DNA from 2 places in the Peribacillus sp. TE19612 genome. Region 2 is predicted to be linked to the other one. Evidence: riboswitches for the same ligand, from Rfam matches in the RefSeq annotation. Region 2 holds a riboswitch; the other holds the start of a gene.
What was found. Region 2 has a riboswitch for FMN ahead of ribE (riboflavin synthase). Riboswitches for the same ligand answer to the same signal wherever they lie in the genome.
Positions count from the first base shown of each region.

Region 1: another riboswitch for FMN. It lies ahead of ACZ9AO_RS08245 (ECF transporter S component); the one in region 2 lies ahead of ribE (riboflavin synthase).

Region 1 is NZ_JBWCCL010000004.1:21,251-28,594, forward strand. Features, by position in the region: gene serA (phosphoglycerate dehydrogenase) at 1-1,310, opposite strand, end outside; FMN riboswitch at 1,632-1,768, shown strand; gene ACZ9AO_RS08245 (ECF transporter S component) at 1,933-2,514, shown strand; gene ACZ9AO_RS08250 (ferredoxin) at 2,641-2,889, opposite strand; gene ACZ9AO_RS08255 (YpbB family protein) at 3,180-4,244, shown strand; gene ACZ9AO_RS08260 (RecQ family ATP-dependent DNA helicase) at 4,244-5,749, shown strand; gene ACZ9AO_RS08265 (lysostaphin resistance A-like protein) at 5,739-6,365, shown strand; gene ACZ9AO_RS08270 (LysM peptidoglycan-binding domain-containing protein) at 6,343-7,095, shown strand; gene ACZ9AO_RS08275 (YpbF family protein) at 7,238-7,344, shown strand, end outside.
Region 2 is NZ_JBWCCL010000005.1:202,883-210,226, forward strand. Features, by position in the region: gene ribH (6,7-dimethyl-8-ribityllumazine synthase) at 229-699, opposite strand; partial or broken gene ribB (3,4-dihydroxy-2-butanone-4-phosphate synthase) at 778-1,416, opposite strand; gene ribE (riboflavin synthase) at 1,436-2,074, opposite strand; FMN riboswitch at 2,221-2,352, opposite strand; gene ACZ9AO_RS11145 (TspO/MBR family protein) at 2,543-3,223, shown strand; gene megL (methionine gamma-lyase) at 3,241-4,416, opposite strand; gene ACZ9AO_RS11155 (DEAD/DEAH box helicase) at 4,631-5,767, opposite strand; gene ACZ9AO_RS11160 (ATP-binding protein) at 5,815-7,092, opposite strand; gene putP (sodium/proline symporter PutP) at 7,258-7,344, opposite strand, start outside.

The DNA.
Region 1 (7,344 bases), on a different contig from region 2:
GCAATTCGAGAACCATAGTTTTCGATATAGGTCCCACTTATTGTTAATTCTCGGTTGTCACCTTTTACTTTAAGGCTGATCAAATTCGAGTAACCTAAAGAGTCCGTAGAGATTTTTTCGCCAATGGTTATGCCACGCTCTTTTGCGATCAACAAGGCATTCACTTCATTGACTGATGCATCGACTCTTGATCTTAAAAAGCCGGAGATTAGACTTTTTGTAAGAATCGCGGTATCGAAATCCAAAGATTCTCCTGCATATGTAACGGAGATTTCCTGAATTCCTTCATTCATGCACTGGGAAGCAATCGATCCCATTTGCTGAACAAGTTGATGGAATGGCTGTACCTTTTCAAACACTTCTTTAGATATGGCCGGAAGGTTGATTGAACTTGAGACTGGATTTCCTTCGAAATAGGTCAATACTTCTTGGGCAACCTGTACGGCGACATTTAATTGGGCTTCTTTCGTGGAAGCGCCTAGATGCGGTGTAGCAATGACGCTGTCCAGTTCCAGCAGTTTATGGCCAAGTGGAGGTTCTTCGACGAAAACGTCCAGTGCCGCCCCTGCAACATGCCCTTCAACTAACATTTCATATAAATCATCTTCGTCTAGAATTCCACCACGGGCGCAGTTCAGTACATAAACCCCTTTTTTACAGGTAAGCAGTTTTTCTTTATTAATTAATCCTCTAGTTTCATTCGTTAGTGGTGTATGGACAGTAATGATGTCTGCTTTAGGAAGCAATTCATCCAATGGCAGGGCCGTTACGGACATTTTCTTTGCACGATCTACAGTCAGGAACGGGTCATAGACAATGACATCCATGCCAAACACTTTAGCACGTTTGGCAATTTCCCCTCCGATGCGTCCAAAGCCAACTATGCCTAATGTTTTACCACGAAGTTCAGTTCCCGTATATGAAGAACGTTTCCACTCCCCATTTTTCAATGAAGCATAAGCTTGCGGAATGTGGCGCAATAATGAAGCCATCATCGCGAATGTATGTTCAGCTGTTGAAATGGTGTTGCCGTCAGGTGCATTAACCACGACAATCCCGCGTTTTGTCGCTGCGGGGATGTCTATGTTATCAACACCGACACCAGCGCGTGCTATAATTTTTAACTGCGGCATACGGTTCATTAAATCTTCCGAAACCTTTGTTGCACTTCTCACAAGAATTGCATCGATCTGATCAAGTTCGTTTGCAGCTTCCTCTACGGTCTTCTGAATGAGATGGATATTGGATGCCTCTGAAAGCGGTCCGAGTCCTTCTGGTTTAATGGCGTCTGCTACTAAAATCCGATACACGTCTAAACACCTTCCTAAGGAAAAAATTATCTTAAATTTCAGTTAATTTTACAATTGAAATGCTGATAATGTCAATTTAGCTTATCTGAATGAAAGCGCTTAAACAAATGATTTTCATCTGATCATCCGTTTAATGCGGCGATATAAATAGCTTCGTCTCCTTTTGTGAAAAATTTTCGAATTGTCATATTGTAAATCCGCCATTTGTTTTAAGCCGTTCACTGCGACGATCGATATTCATCCTACATGCATCAAATGAGAAAAAATACTATCAAAAAAAAGGTATTTCAGATATAATGGGAAGTATAAAAAATTTTATAGGTCTATCTTCGGGGCGGGGCGCAATTCCCCACCGGCGGTGATGAAAGAATTTCTACTTCTAAGCCCGCGAGCCTTACAAGGCAGGATTTGGTGTGATTCCAAAGCCGACAGTATAGTCTGGATGGGAGAAGATGGAGGTTCCTTAGTGCGTTTCAACAGTTATTTGCTGAACGTTTGTTTGATGTAACCTTTAATTTATCCCTTTAATTCCATTGGAATTAAAGGTTTTTTATTGAACATCAACATATTTTGGAATCCTAACCTCTTTTTCAGGTAGATCGGAAAAGAAGGAGAGAGAACTATGAAAAAGAACAAAGTGAAAAAAATGGTCTCACTTGCCATGATGGGAAGCATATCGTATTTATTGATGCTTTTAAATTTCCCGTTTCCAGGATTCCCGCCTTTTCTCAATGTTGATTTTAGCGACATACCAGCACTGATGGCGGCATTGATTTTCGGTCCGATGGCTGGAATTCTAGTCGAGTTCATTAAAAACCTATTGGATTTAGTCATGACAGGGACCTTGACTGCTGTGCCTGTGGGGCATATAGCTAACTTTATAGCCGGAATACTGTTTGTCTTGCCGACTTATTATGTATTTCAGAAAATCAATTCAAAAAAAGGAATGACGTTCGCCTTACTTGCGGGAACAGTTTCCATGGCAGTATTCATGAGCGTATTAAACTATTTTGTCTTTTTACCGGCTTATACCTTCTTTATGGGATGGGATGCCATGTCGGCGCCCGAGTCAAGAAAGTTCGTTACCACGGCAATCTTGCCTTTCAACGTGATTAAAGGCGTGCTCATCACATCTGTATTCATGTTGCTGTTCATTAAATTACAGACATGGATCAATAAGCAAACATTATATAAAAATGCTTAATGGCATTGACGATAGATATGAAAAAACAACCGGATACCCATATCCGGTTGTTTTTTTATGCCTGTTTTTTGGTATGTGCATTGGCCAAAAGAAAAAGCCATTCTCGATTGAAAATGGCTTGTACCTTTATTCGAATTTTAGTGCATCTCCGTCAAATGCCTCGTCAGCAACTTTGATGGAATCCGTTGGGCATCCTTCAAATGCATCCATCATGTCGTCTATAAGTACATCTGGAATTTCAACGATACCTTCGTTATCGTCAAGGGTAACAAATGCAATCCCTTCGTCATCATAATCATATATATCTGGTGCCGCTGCTCCGCAAGCTCCACAAGCTATGCATGTTTCTTTATCCACAATAGTAAATTTAGCCATGAATATAACCCCTCCTAAGTTGATTAACAACTGATAATCTTTTTATTTCAGATTATTATCTCTTTCTTATTGTAAGACCGAATGCCAAACTTTTCAATAGAAATTGTATTGATAATAACTATCATGTAGCTGAATGTCAACGAAAAACATCGAAATAATTAACTTGGTCCTTTCTATGTTTCGTCATTTAGTCACATAATTTCCGTTGTATTCATCAATAATAACGGCGGTTTTTGCAGATTTTTGTTACAATGGGTTTATTGGTTAAATGAAACAAGGATGTGAGTCCCATGAATAATTATCTACAGGCCATCATTCTATATGCGATAAAAAAATTTCAAGGTGAGCGCTCCATTTATGCTATATACCATATGCTGCAGGGGAAGAAATCGTCACAAACCATCCAAGATGCCCACTTATTCGGGTTAACGGATATTTTTGGGACAATACCTCGATTTACCCGTCAGCAATTAAATCAAAACATTGAACATTCACTTAAGCATGACTTGATCAATTTAACGGATAAACCAGATGCATATGAAATTAGTTTGCAAGGTGAACGAATGTTGGACGATTACTTTAAAAATAATCCTTTTCCGGAGTATTTAAATGGTTGGAAGTATCACAATATCACCCCTGTTTTTTGGGGAAGGTTAAACTTACTCATTCAAACCATATCCCATATTGTCCACAATGAAAGACGTTTTTATCCGATACAACGAAATCCCAAAATCCAATTCTTCGTAAAGGAATTTTTACATGCCAATCGTCAGGATCGAGCGTTGATTGCCCAACATCTATATGATGAACTGGTATCCCTTTTAGAAGATCAAAGTGATATGAAACGAGACATTTTCATTTTGAAATTGACCGGGATAAACAGGATTGGACTAACGTTTGAACAGATTGCAAAAAGGAAAAATGCGGAAGAAGAGTATGTTCGCTATACATTCCTTGACTCATTGCATCAAATGCTTGCAGAAATGGAAACGGGTAGTGATTACCCTCTCTTATCCTCATTAACCAATGATTGGAAAAGAAGTGGTAATCCTCATTTGACACAATCTACAAAGACTACTTTACGATACATCCAGGAAGGGAAAAACCTCGGTGAAATAGCTGAAATCCGCAGATTGAAAGTCAACACCATCGAAGATCACCTCGTAGAAATTGTTTTATCGGAAAAAGATTTTCCGATTTCCGATTATGTGAAAATCGAGGATGAGAGGGAAATTGCTGAAGCGATTAAGGAACTTGGTACAAAAAAGCTTAAAGCTATCAAGCAGATGGTCGATAATAAACAAATAAGCTTTTTCCAAATAAGACTTGTACTTGCGAAAATAGGTGAGAGATGATGAACATAGAACGAGTCCTCAAAGAAAAATTCGGTTTTGATGAATTTCGTCCTGGACAGAAGGAAGTGGTTGAATCATTGATGTCCGGCCGTCATACATTAGCGATGCTCCCAACCGGGTCAGGTAAATCATTATGTTATCAGCTGCCGGCTTATCTGGTAAATAAGACTGTCATAATTGTCTCCCCGTTATTATCTTTAATGCAGGATCAAGCGGATCAGCTGAAGATGAGCGGCGAAAAAAGTGTATTGACCCTCAACTCTTTTTTGACGCTTAATCAAAAAAGGAAAGCTTTCGATAGGTTACATAGTTACCGTTTTATCTTTTTATCTCCTGAAATGCTGAGCATCGATGGTGTGATAAAATCCTTGAAATCCATAGAAATAGGCTTGTTCGTCATAGACGAAGCACACTGCATTTCACAATGGGGGTACGATTTCCGTCCGGATTATTTGAATTTAGGAGAAGTGAGGCGTGAACTGAATAATCCGTTGACGCTTGCCCTGACGGCAACTGCAACCGATGAGGTCCGGAGGGACATCGTTGTTAAACTTAACATTGGGCAGGCCGAGGAAATGGTCTCATCCGTTGATCGTGAAAATATTGCCATTATTATCGAGCGAATGTTCAGCTATGATGAGAAGCTAGCCCGTGTGCTGGAGCTTGTCAGGAAATTTACCGGAAGCGGAATTATTTATTTTTCCTCTAAAAAAGTGGCGGAATCAGTCGCTGGTTTTTTACAGGATAACGGGATCGATAGTGTCAATTATTATCACGGTGGAATGGAGCAGGAACAAAGGATGCTCATTCAGCAGCAATTCATTTCCGGCCAGTTGAAAATCATATGCGCAACAAGTGCTTTTGGAATGGGTGTGAATAAATCGGATGTCAGATATGTTATCCATTTTCATATCCCGTCCACGATGGAAGCATATCTTCAGGAGATTGGCAGGGCGGGGCGAGACCGGAAACAAAGTGTGGCTGTCTTATTATATAGCGAAGGGGATGAAGGGCTTCCCCTTCATTTGATGGAGCAACAGTTGCCTACGGATTCGCAAATCGATGGTGTATGTTCTTTCCTTAATGAATCACAAAAGAATCTGGCGAATTTGACCCCCTCAGAAAAAGAGCAGCTGTCGCAATCCTTTTCGTTGAACGAAATCCAGCTCCGTTTTTTTACCCAGTTTATTATGGGCAATAACCAGGATCAAGTGGCAGAGATGAAAGAGTATTGTCAAAAGAGGAAAACCAGTAATCAAGAAAAGCTGCATAAATTCCTTCACTGGATATATGCACAGGAATGTCGCCGTTCAGGGATACTGGACTATTTTGGAGAAAAGCATCGGGAAGCGAACCCCATCTGCTGTGATATCTGTGGGATGGATGCCGAAAAAATGGCTGATGTATGGCCGGAAGTAAAGGTGGATCCGGCTAATTCCTTTTCCACTTGGAAAAAGGAATTGGCTTATATCTTACTAAAGAAGGAAAATGGCAATGAAAAATAAGCAAGCTGAATTAATTAAACAACTTACAGATAAACAGTTGCTATATAATTTGTTTCTTACACAAATTATTCTCTTAACGTTAGCCATCTTTTTAGGTATTATTTTATTTAAAGACTGTTCTGCTTTTTTCGACTTATTTATCTTTGGGGACCTGAACATTTTGCTGATTGGTGTTCCTGCTGGAGTCATTGTCGTGTTAATTGACATATTGCTTATGAAAGTGACACCATCTTCCTATCAGGATGATGGCGGTATTAACGAACGCATTTTCAGTAATTTGTCATACCCGATGATATTTGTTATAGCTTTAGTGGTAGCGATAAGTGAAGAAGTATTATTCCGTGGAGTGCTGCAAACACATTTTGGTTTGCTTCTTACGAGCCTCATTTTTGCAGCCGTTCATTATCGTTACCTTTTTAATTGGTTTTTATTTTTAAATGTATTGGTTTTGAGCTTCTTTATCGGGTTTCTATTTGAAATGACTAATAATATCATCGTGACGATTACGGCCCACTTTTTGATTGACTTTATCCTTGGTATTTTAATCAGGAACAAAAAGCAAAGAGGGTTTAGCAAGAAAGGGGGTGACTTGAATGAGCCGGGTGCAAAAGAATGAAAAAGAAAATGATCAGGCTGGTGAACTTCGTTCGCGAATTGAACGCCAGAAGGCTAAGTCATCATTGCCCAAACGGAGCAAAGTCCACCAGAATAAAAAGAAAAAAAGTAAAGTGAAGATTAAACTTCCAATGATACAATTATTAGCGTTATTTTTCATTTTGCTTCCAATTGGATTTTACAGCCTTTATACATATTTTCAGGATAGGCCTTTACCTGTTACTAAAAGTGACCAAGTCGTCTTAAAAGAGGAAGATATAGAATCGATTCCAACTACAGCAACGGCAGAGGACTTAAAGGAAAAAGAGTCGGCAAAGGCTGAAGCGGAGAAAGAAAAAGAAGAAGCTGAGGCTAAAGCCAAAGCGCAGCAGGAAGCTAAGGAAAAAGCCAAGGCACAGCAAGAAGCTGAGGAAAAAGCCAAGGCACAGCAAGAAGCTGAGGAAATGGCCAAAGCGCAGCGAGAAGCTGAGGCTAAAGCCAAAGCGCAGCAAGAAGCTGAGGAAAAGGCAAAGAAATCAGCAGCAGAAAAGAAAAATGTACAAGCCGCTAAACCGGATAAAGAGGGATACAAAGTTGTCTTACATACTGTTCAAGGTGAAGAAACATTATTTCGCATTTCCATGAATTACTACAAATCACAGGAAGGGATTGCTCTGATCAGGGAGTGGAATGGGCTGAATGGCAATGAAATTTCCAAAGGTCAGGTATTGAAAATTCCAATCAAGAAATAATGATGGCACTCTGTCTTTTATAGGCAGGGTGTTTTTAAAATTGTTTGACTCGGTAAGTATGAAGGCAATCGTGTCAGGTACATTATCATTTTTTCCTCTACTCTTTCATATCATGATTTGAAAGAGCAGAGGAGGAAATGCGATGGAATCGACAATCATTTTACTGGATGAGAAAACGGATCAAGCAACAAAACAAATGCTGCAAAATGTCGTGGATCGGAAGAAAAAATTCGAGGCACTTAAAAAGAA
Region 2 (7,344 bases):
AAAGATAAATAATGAAAAAACACATTACTTTGAAATCGAGGTATTCCATTGAAGGGGTTTCGGTGGGTGTCGAAGAGCCGCAATAACTAATCGATCAATGGCTAGGAACTTTGCGAACTTAAGAAGAATTGCCAAATGGTTGAAGAAATTTGACTCAATCAGACCCAAGATCCGGCACATCAAAAAAAGCCGCAGGAATGTTATTTCCTGCGGCTTCCTTATGCGAAATCACTGTTCTATCAATTTTCCAAGGTTGGCCATTTCAATGGCACTAACCGCAGCTTCATAGCCTTTGTTGCCTGATTTTGTTCCAGCACGTTCAATGGCTTGTTCAATATTCTCAGTTGTCAGCAAACCGAAGATAACCGGTACACCTGTTTCCAAAGAAACGGAAGCCATGCCTTTAGCTGCTTCATTGCAGACATAATCATAATGTGAAGTAGCACCCCTGATTACCGTTCCAAGACCGATTACCGCATCATATTTACCTGTATTCACAAGTTTCTTAGCAATTAACGGAAGTTCAAAAGCACCCGGGACCCACGCGATGTCAACATCATTCTCATCAACGCCATGACGCTTAAGACCATCCAACGCCCCTCCTAAAAGCTTGCTTGTGATAAACTCATTAAATCTTCCTACCACGATTCCTACTTTCAATCCTGATCCGATTAATTGTGCTTCAATAGTTTTCCCCATGTCCAATTCCTCCTAATTTTTAAAAACAATAATTTTTTTCATGTTAAGATTTCATTCCTTAAAAATCCTTCAAGCTTTCGGGATGTTCAGTTCAAGTTCCTGTTTCCCGATTGGATCATTATGTTGAAGATACCGAATCAAATCGGCTATCGTAATGAACTTCAGGTTGAATTTATCAGCGATGACTTCTAAATCGGATACGCGGGCCATCGATCCATCTTCATTCATGATCTCACAAATGACACCGGCTGGAGCGGCACCGCATAACTTCGCCAAGTCCACCGATGCCTCCGTATGTCCTGCCCTTCTTAATACGCCGCCTTCTTTAGCGACTATCGGAAAAGTGTGACCAGGCCTTTGGAAATCTTCAGCGACCGAATCTTCATTAAGAAGCTCAAGGATGGTCAAGGACCGTTCAAAAGCACTGATTCCTGTTGAGGTGCTTTTATGATCGATACTTACCGTAAAAGCAGTGCCATGATGATCGGTATTTTCTCCGACCATAGGATGCAGTTTCAATTTTGCTGCCAGTTGTTCAGTGATGGTCGTACAAATCAAACCACGTCCATGAGTCGCCATGAAATTAATCGCTTCCGGTGTCGCCTTTTCGGCCAACACTACAAAATCCCCTTCATTTTCACGGTCTTCATCATCGGACACGATTACTACCTTGCCAGCCTTCAAATCTTCTATTGCTTCTTCTATTGTATGGAACATCATTACACCGCCCTTTTTATTAGAATCCATGCTCTGCCAAAAACTCTAAATTCAGTCCTGGTTTTGGATTGCCATTTTTCATTTGATGTATTATATATTTCCCAATCATGTCGTTTTCGATGTTAACGATATCGCCAGCCGCTTTTTGTCCCAATATGGTGTCCTGATGAGTCAATGGAATCAATGATACCGTCAAAAGGTTCCTTTCGATCCCAAATATCGTCAAGCTGGTTCCATCAATGGCCACGGAACCTTTTGGAATGCAAAAGGCACTAAGCCCTTCTTCCAATTGGATTACATAATATACGGCATTTTCTTTCCGTTCTTTTTTTATGATCGTTCCGGTTCCGTCGATATGACCTGAAACAAAATGACCGCCAAACCTTCCCTGTGCACTCATGGCTCGTTCGAGATTAACAGGTGATCCCAATTTTAACGTCCGGATCGAGGAAGCTTTGACCGTTTCCGGCATCACGTCGACCGTAAATAAACTTTTCGTGAAGGACGTTACCGTTAAGCAGACCCCGTTGACTGAAATACTATCCCCCAGATGCACATCTTCAAGGATTTTTTCAGAACGAATCGATAACTCCATACTGCTTTTTCCTTTTTTCAAGGAATGTACGGTACCGATATCCTCAATGATTCCCGTAAACATGTTTTTCCCCCTTTTATAAAATATAAAAAACCCCTTAGGATGGCCTAAGGAGTTAGCAGGAGAAATGAGTGAAAAAAATTGTATACCTAAAAAGCCTAATATTTTCATTTTCGAAAAATTAGGCGTACGTATACACTTGGGTTCCACACGTCCTTCTCCCATCCAGACTGTACTGTCGGCTTTGGAATCTCACCAAATCCTGCCTTTTAACAGGCTCGCGGGCTTAGAATTTCTTCATCACCGCCGGTTGGGATTTTCACCCGACCCCGAAGGACTAAAATAATATGAATCTTTGAATATTTTATCACCATAAAGTGAAGATGTAAAATTTCTAACCTTAAATGGTTCAATTGTTACAGGAACTTCCTATCTTTATGTAAAAATGGTCCCCCATTAACCCCGATGTGCTCCAAAAAGGTTAGGCAGGATAAATATGTGGAATAGGGTTTCTATCTGTTCGTCGTCACGATGAATTTTTTAGCCAATTTCCTGCCATTGAACGGCCAGACATCAGGAGAGATTTCCGATAAACTTAATGTCCTTTTCACTCCTGCCGGATATGTATTTTCCATATGGGGCTTGATCTATTTCCTGCTCGCCATCTGGGTATTCAGGCAGTTTTTAAGTAAACATCAAAACAGCCCTGCTTATAAAGCATCCTTCCCTTGGTTCGCTTTAAGCTGTGTCCTGAATGGCGCTTGGCTTTTAGCTTGGCACTATGAACACTTTTTGTTATCCGTATTCATCATCTTTGCTTTGTTGGTTACTTTAATGGTCATTTATACAAACATAAAAAAAGTGGAACACACTACTTTTGACCTATTTCCGTTCTCCGTTTATACAGGCTGGGTAAGTGTCGCAACCATAGCTGACATTTCTTATTACCTAACCTATATCAAATGGGACGGTTTTGGGGTTTCCGAATCAACCTGGACGATCGTCCTGCTGATTGCAGCAACAACCCTGGCCTTTTTCTTTGCAGGTAAAAACCGGGATTGGTGCTATCCTCTCGTATTCGTTTGGGCGTTCATAGGCATCGGGATACGAAATAGCGACGCCTATCCGGTAATCACAGACATTTCTTATATCCTGGCTACCATCACTTTTATCGTATCCATCACCATCTTCATTAAAAATAGAAGGAACTAAATGAGGGTTATGGTATCCTAAAATGCTTGTTGAAGATCTTGCCAGACATCCTGCCAAGCTTCTAGACCAACTGAGAGACGGACCAGCTGGTCACTGATGCCCATTTGTTCCCTTGAAGCTTCAGGAACGGCAGAGTGCGTCATGGTAGCGGGATGCTGGATCAATGTTTCGGCATCCCCAAGACTTACGGCAATTTTAATTAGATTCAATTTATTGAGGAAATCCTGTGCATCCTGTTTTGTGCCATGCAATTCGAAAGAGATAAGGCCGCCGCCATGTTTCATCTGTTTTTGCATGATATAATGATCCGGTGAAGCATCATCACCTGGATAATATACCTTTTTCACCTTTGGATGTTTCTTAAGTTCATGAAAGATTTCCATTGCATTGGCCGAATGACGGTCCATCCTGACGGGCAAGGTCTTTAACCCCCGCAATAGTAGCCAGGCGTCGAATGGTGAAATGATTCCACCGATATCTTTCTGTGTAGTCCCAGCTATATGATTCATGAATTCCTTTTTACCGACGACAAGTCCCGCAACGACATCCCCATGCCCGCAAAGATATTTCGTAGCGCTATGAAGGACAATATCACAGCCATATTCAAGCGGTCTCTGTAGGTAGGGCGTCGAAAACGTATTATCGACTACGACCGTTACATTATATTCCTTCGCAACCCTTACCACCATCTGTAAGTCAATCATTTTCATCGTCGGATTGATCGGGGTTTCTACATAGATGCAGGTCGTTTCCGGCCGGATCATTTTCCTAACCTGTTCTTCAGTATCCATTTCACAAAAATCATGCGTGATCCGGTATTTATTTTTCATTAGCTGCAGAAGGCCAAATGTACAACCATATACCCCCTGTGAGCAGAGGATGTGATCATCTGTTTTAGTTAACGCAAAAAGTACTGCTGAAACGGCAGCCATGCCTGAACCGAAAGCAAGGCCAGCTTCCCCGCCTTCCAGTGCGGCAATCTTTTCTTCAAGCACTTGTACCGTTGGATTTCCAAGGCGAGAATAAATATATCCATCTTCGATACCGGCAAAACGCCTCTCCCCTTGCTCGGCATTTTCGAAAGTGAATGTTGAGGTTTGGAATAAAGGTGTTGCCAAGCTTCCCAAATGCTTCTTCGAGTCATATCCTTCATGGATGACTGCCGTTTCAAACTTTTTATACTTTCCTGTCATACCGTCTCCTCCTAACCTATGTCTATTGCTATCATATGTCAAAAATCCATATAAAGGAAGCGTTTTCATTCATGATCATCACCCATAAATGAACTCCTGAATTTATAGTAAATATAATATGATTACTCCAGGGCAATAGATGAAAAAGTCCAGTTGGATTTACCTGGGCATTCGCAAAAAAGGGACAGCCGCATGGCCGTCCCTTTTTTGCGAATCATTCATCGACTACGATGTTTCCACCATAGAAAGTTACTCTCGTTAATGGAATCTCCAGTTCACGAGCCATTTTTTTCAACTCTCGCTCTTCTCTTTCCGTTACGATTGAAATGACCGTACCATCTGCACCTGCACGCCCAGTTCTACCGGATCTATGGATATATTGTTCGATGTTGTCAGCCATATCAATATGAACGACCGCAGTAAGACCTTTAATATCAAGCCCCCTTGCCGCTACATCCGTTGCTATCAGCATCGGGGATTTTCCGGAACGAAGCTTGCGCAGTGCTTTCTCCCTGTCGACTTTATTGGATTCACCGTGAAGCACGCCCATTTCAATACCTTTATAACTCAGTTTTTCGTGTAAGACGCTAAGCTCCGCAATATCATTCAGGAAGGCAAGTGCCTTCACATCTTTAAGTCTTGTGATTTTCTCGAGAATCTTGGACTTTTCCCGTCTCTCAACAACAAAGTAAAGATGGTCCACCTTGGATTCCATTTTTTCATTTTTATCGACCTTGATCATTTCGGGTTCATTCATGAATCCCCGGGCCGCTTTTTCCGTTTCCTCTGGCAGGGTTGCTGAAAATACCATGATTTGCCGATCTTTTAGTGTTGTTTTGATAATATTATTGATCGTTCCCATATGCTCTGGAATGATCAATTGGTCACCTTCATCAAGTACTATCGTCTTAACTTCATGCATCTTCAGTTTCTTTTGGGCAATCAATTCGTAAATCCGTCCCGGTGTTCCAGCAATCACTTGTGGACGCTTCTTCAGTTTGTCCAACTGCCTTTTCACATTAGCACCGCCGATGAATGCTGCACCCGTAATGCCGCTTCCCTCTGACCAAATGCGAATTTCTTCATTGATCTGCATGACCAGTTCTCGTGATGATGCCAGAATCAAAGCCTGGGGCGATTTTTTTTCAGAATCAATCTTTTCCAGCAATGGCAATAAATATGCCAATGTTTTTCCTGTACCTGTCGGTGATTCGGCCATGATATCCTTTCCCTCGACAATCACGGGGATCGCTTTCGTTTGAATCGGGGTAAGTTGTCCGAATCCGGATTTTTTCCAGGCTTCTTGTATATATGGTTTTCTATCGTTTATTAATGCAGGTAATTCGCTCATATCGTTCTCCTTTAATATAAAACTTTTCCTATCTTTCATAGTACCATTTATTCTTGTCCAGTAGCCAACGGAATACGAATTGTAACCGTCGTCCCTTTGTTTATCTCACTTTCAAAATCCATTTCCCCCTGAAGGCGATGAACGATTTTCCGGCAAATTGCAAGCCCGATCCCTGAACCTTTTTCCTTCGTCGAGTAAAAAGGCTCACCAATCCGTTCAAGGCGCTCGGGCCCCATTCCCATGCCATTATCACTCACGCTGACTACAGCATGTCCATCGATTATTTGCAGAGATATATCAATTTCCCCATTATCTTCAATCGCTTCAATGCTGTTCTTGACGATATTGATTACCAACTGTTTAAGTTCAATTGAATCAGCCATAATATAAATCGGTTCGGCGGTTTTAATCCTTAGCCCCATTTCGATATTATTCAAATTCGTTTCTGCTTTCATCAACGTGAATACCTGTTGTAAACTGTCGGCAAGATCGATCCTGCAGTATGCGACATCCTGTTTCTTCCCGAGAACCAAAAGTTCACTTGAGATAATATTGATTCGGTCAATTTCCTTCAACATGATATCAGAATGCAGCGGGTTCACTTCCTGGGTCATATCCATTAACTGTACGAATCCTTTTAAAGATGTCAGCGGATTCCTTATCTCATGTGCGACGGCCGCAGCCAGATGTCCGATAACAGATAGCTTTTCAGACATGATCATCAATTCCTCTTCGCGCCGCAATTCGGTAATATCCCTAACGATTGCATATACTCCAAGCATTTCCGAGTGGACGATGATCGGTAAAAAGGTTACACGGATAATCCGTTGTTCATCACCGCTATTCTGAATGGTCGTTTCGAATTTTACAGCCTCCCCTTGAAGGGATTGTATAAAGAACTCAGCTACTTTATCACTTTCATTCCAGTTGATGAGATGATTAGCATTCTTGCCTTTCGAATTGTCACTATTATGACCTAACAGTTTTTCGGCTTCCGGGTTTATCGAAACGACATTTCCTTCGAGATTCAGCTCAAGGACACAATCCGGGTTATGCTTGAACAGCGACCGATACTGTTCATCCTTAAGAATGAATTCCTGTTGGGACCTCAACATCTTCCCCGTCCAATACCTGATTATGAAGTATAGGAAAAGCCCGGTTATGAATATGAACATCCACCCTTTGGAATGTTGAAACATTGCATATATTTGAACATCTTCCCTCGCCTGTGTCATAGAGATGTAATCCGTAACGATAATCCATAAGACCCCAAAGAATATATATATAAAAGCCACTTTACATGCAATTTTATGAGATTGGTTCATATTTTTTCCTTTGCATTGTTTTTTGGTTTATTATTCCCAAATCACTCAAAAAAAGCCCTCATGTTTTCAACATAAGGACTCTATCGATATTGTACCATATATATTGCATTCATTGTTTTATATCGTTAAAAAATCCAGCAGCAGTTTAACTGGACGTTAAATAAATCAAGAAAGGTTTTTAATGGCTTGATTGAATTCTTCTTCTATATCTTTTGTAGGCTTGGCCGTTAATAAGCTGAAAACGACAACCGC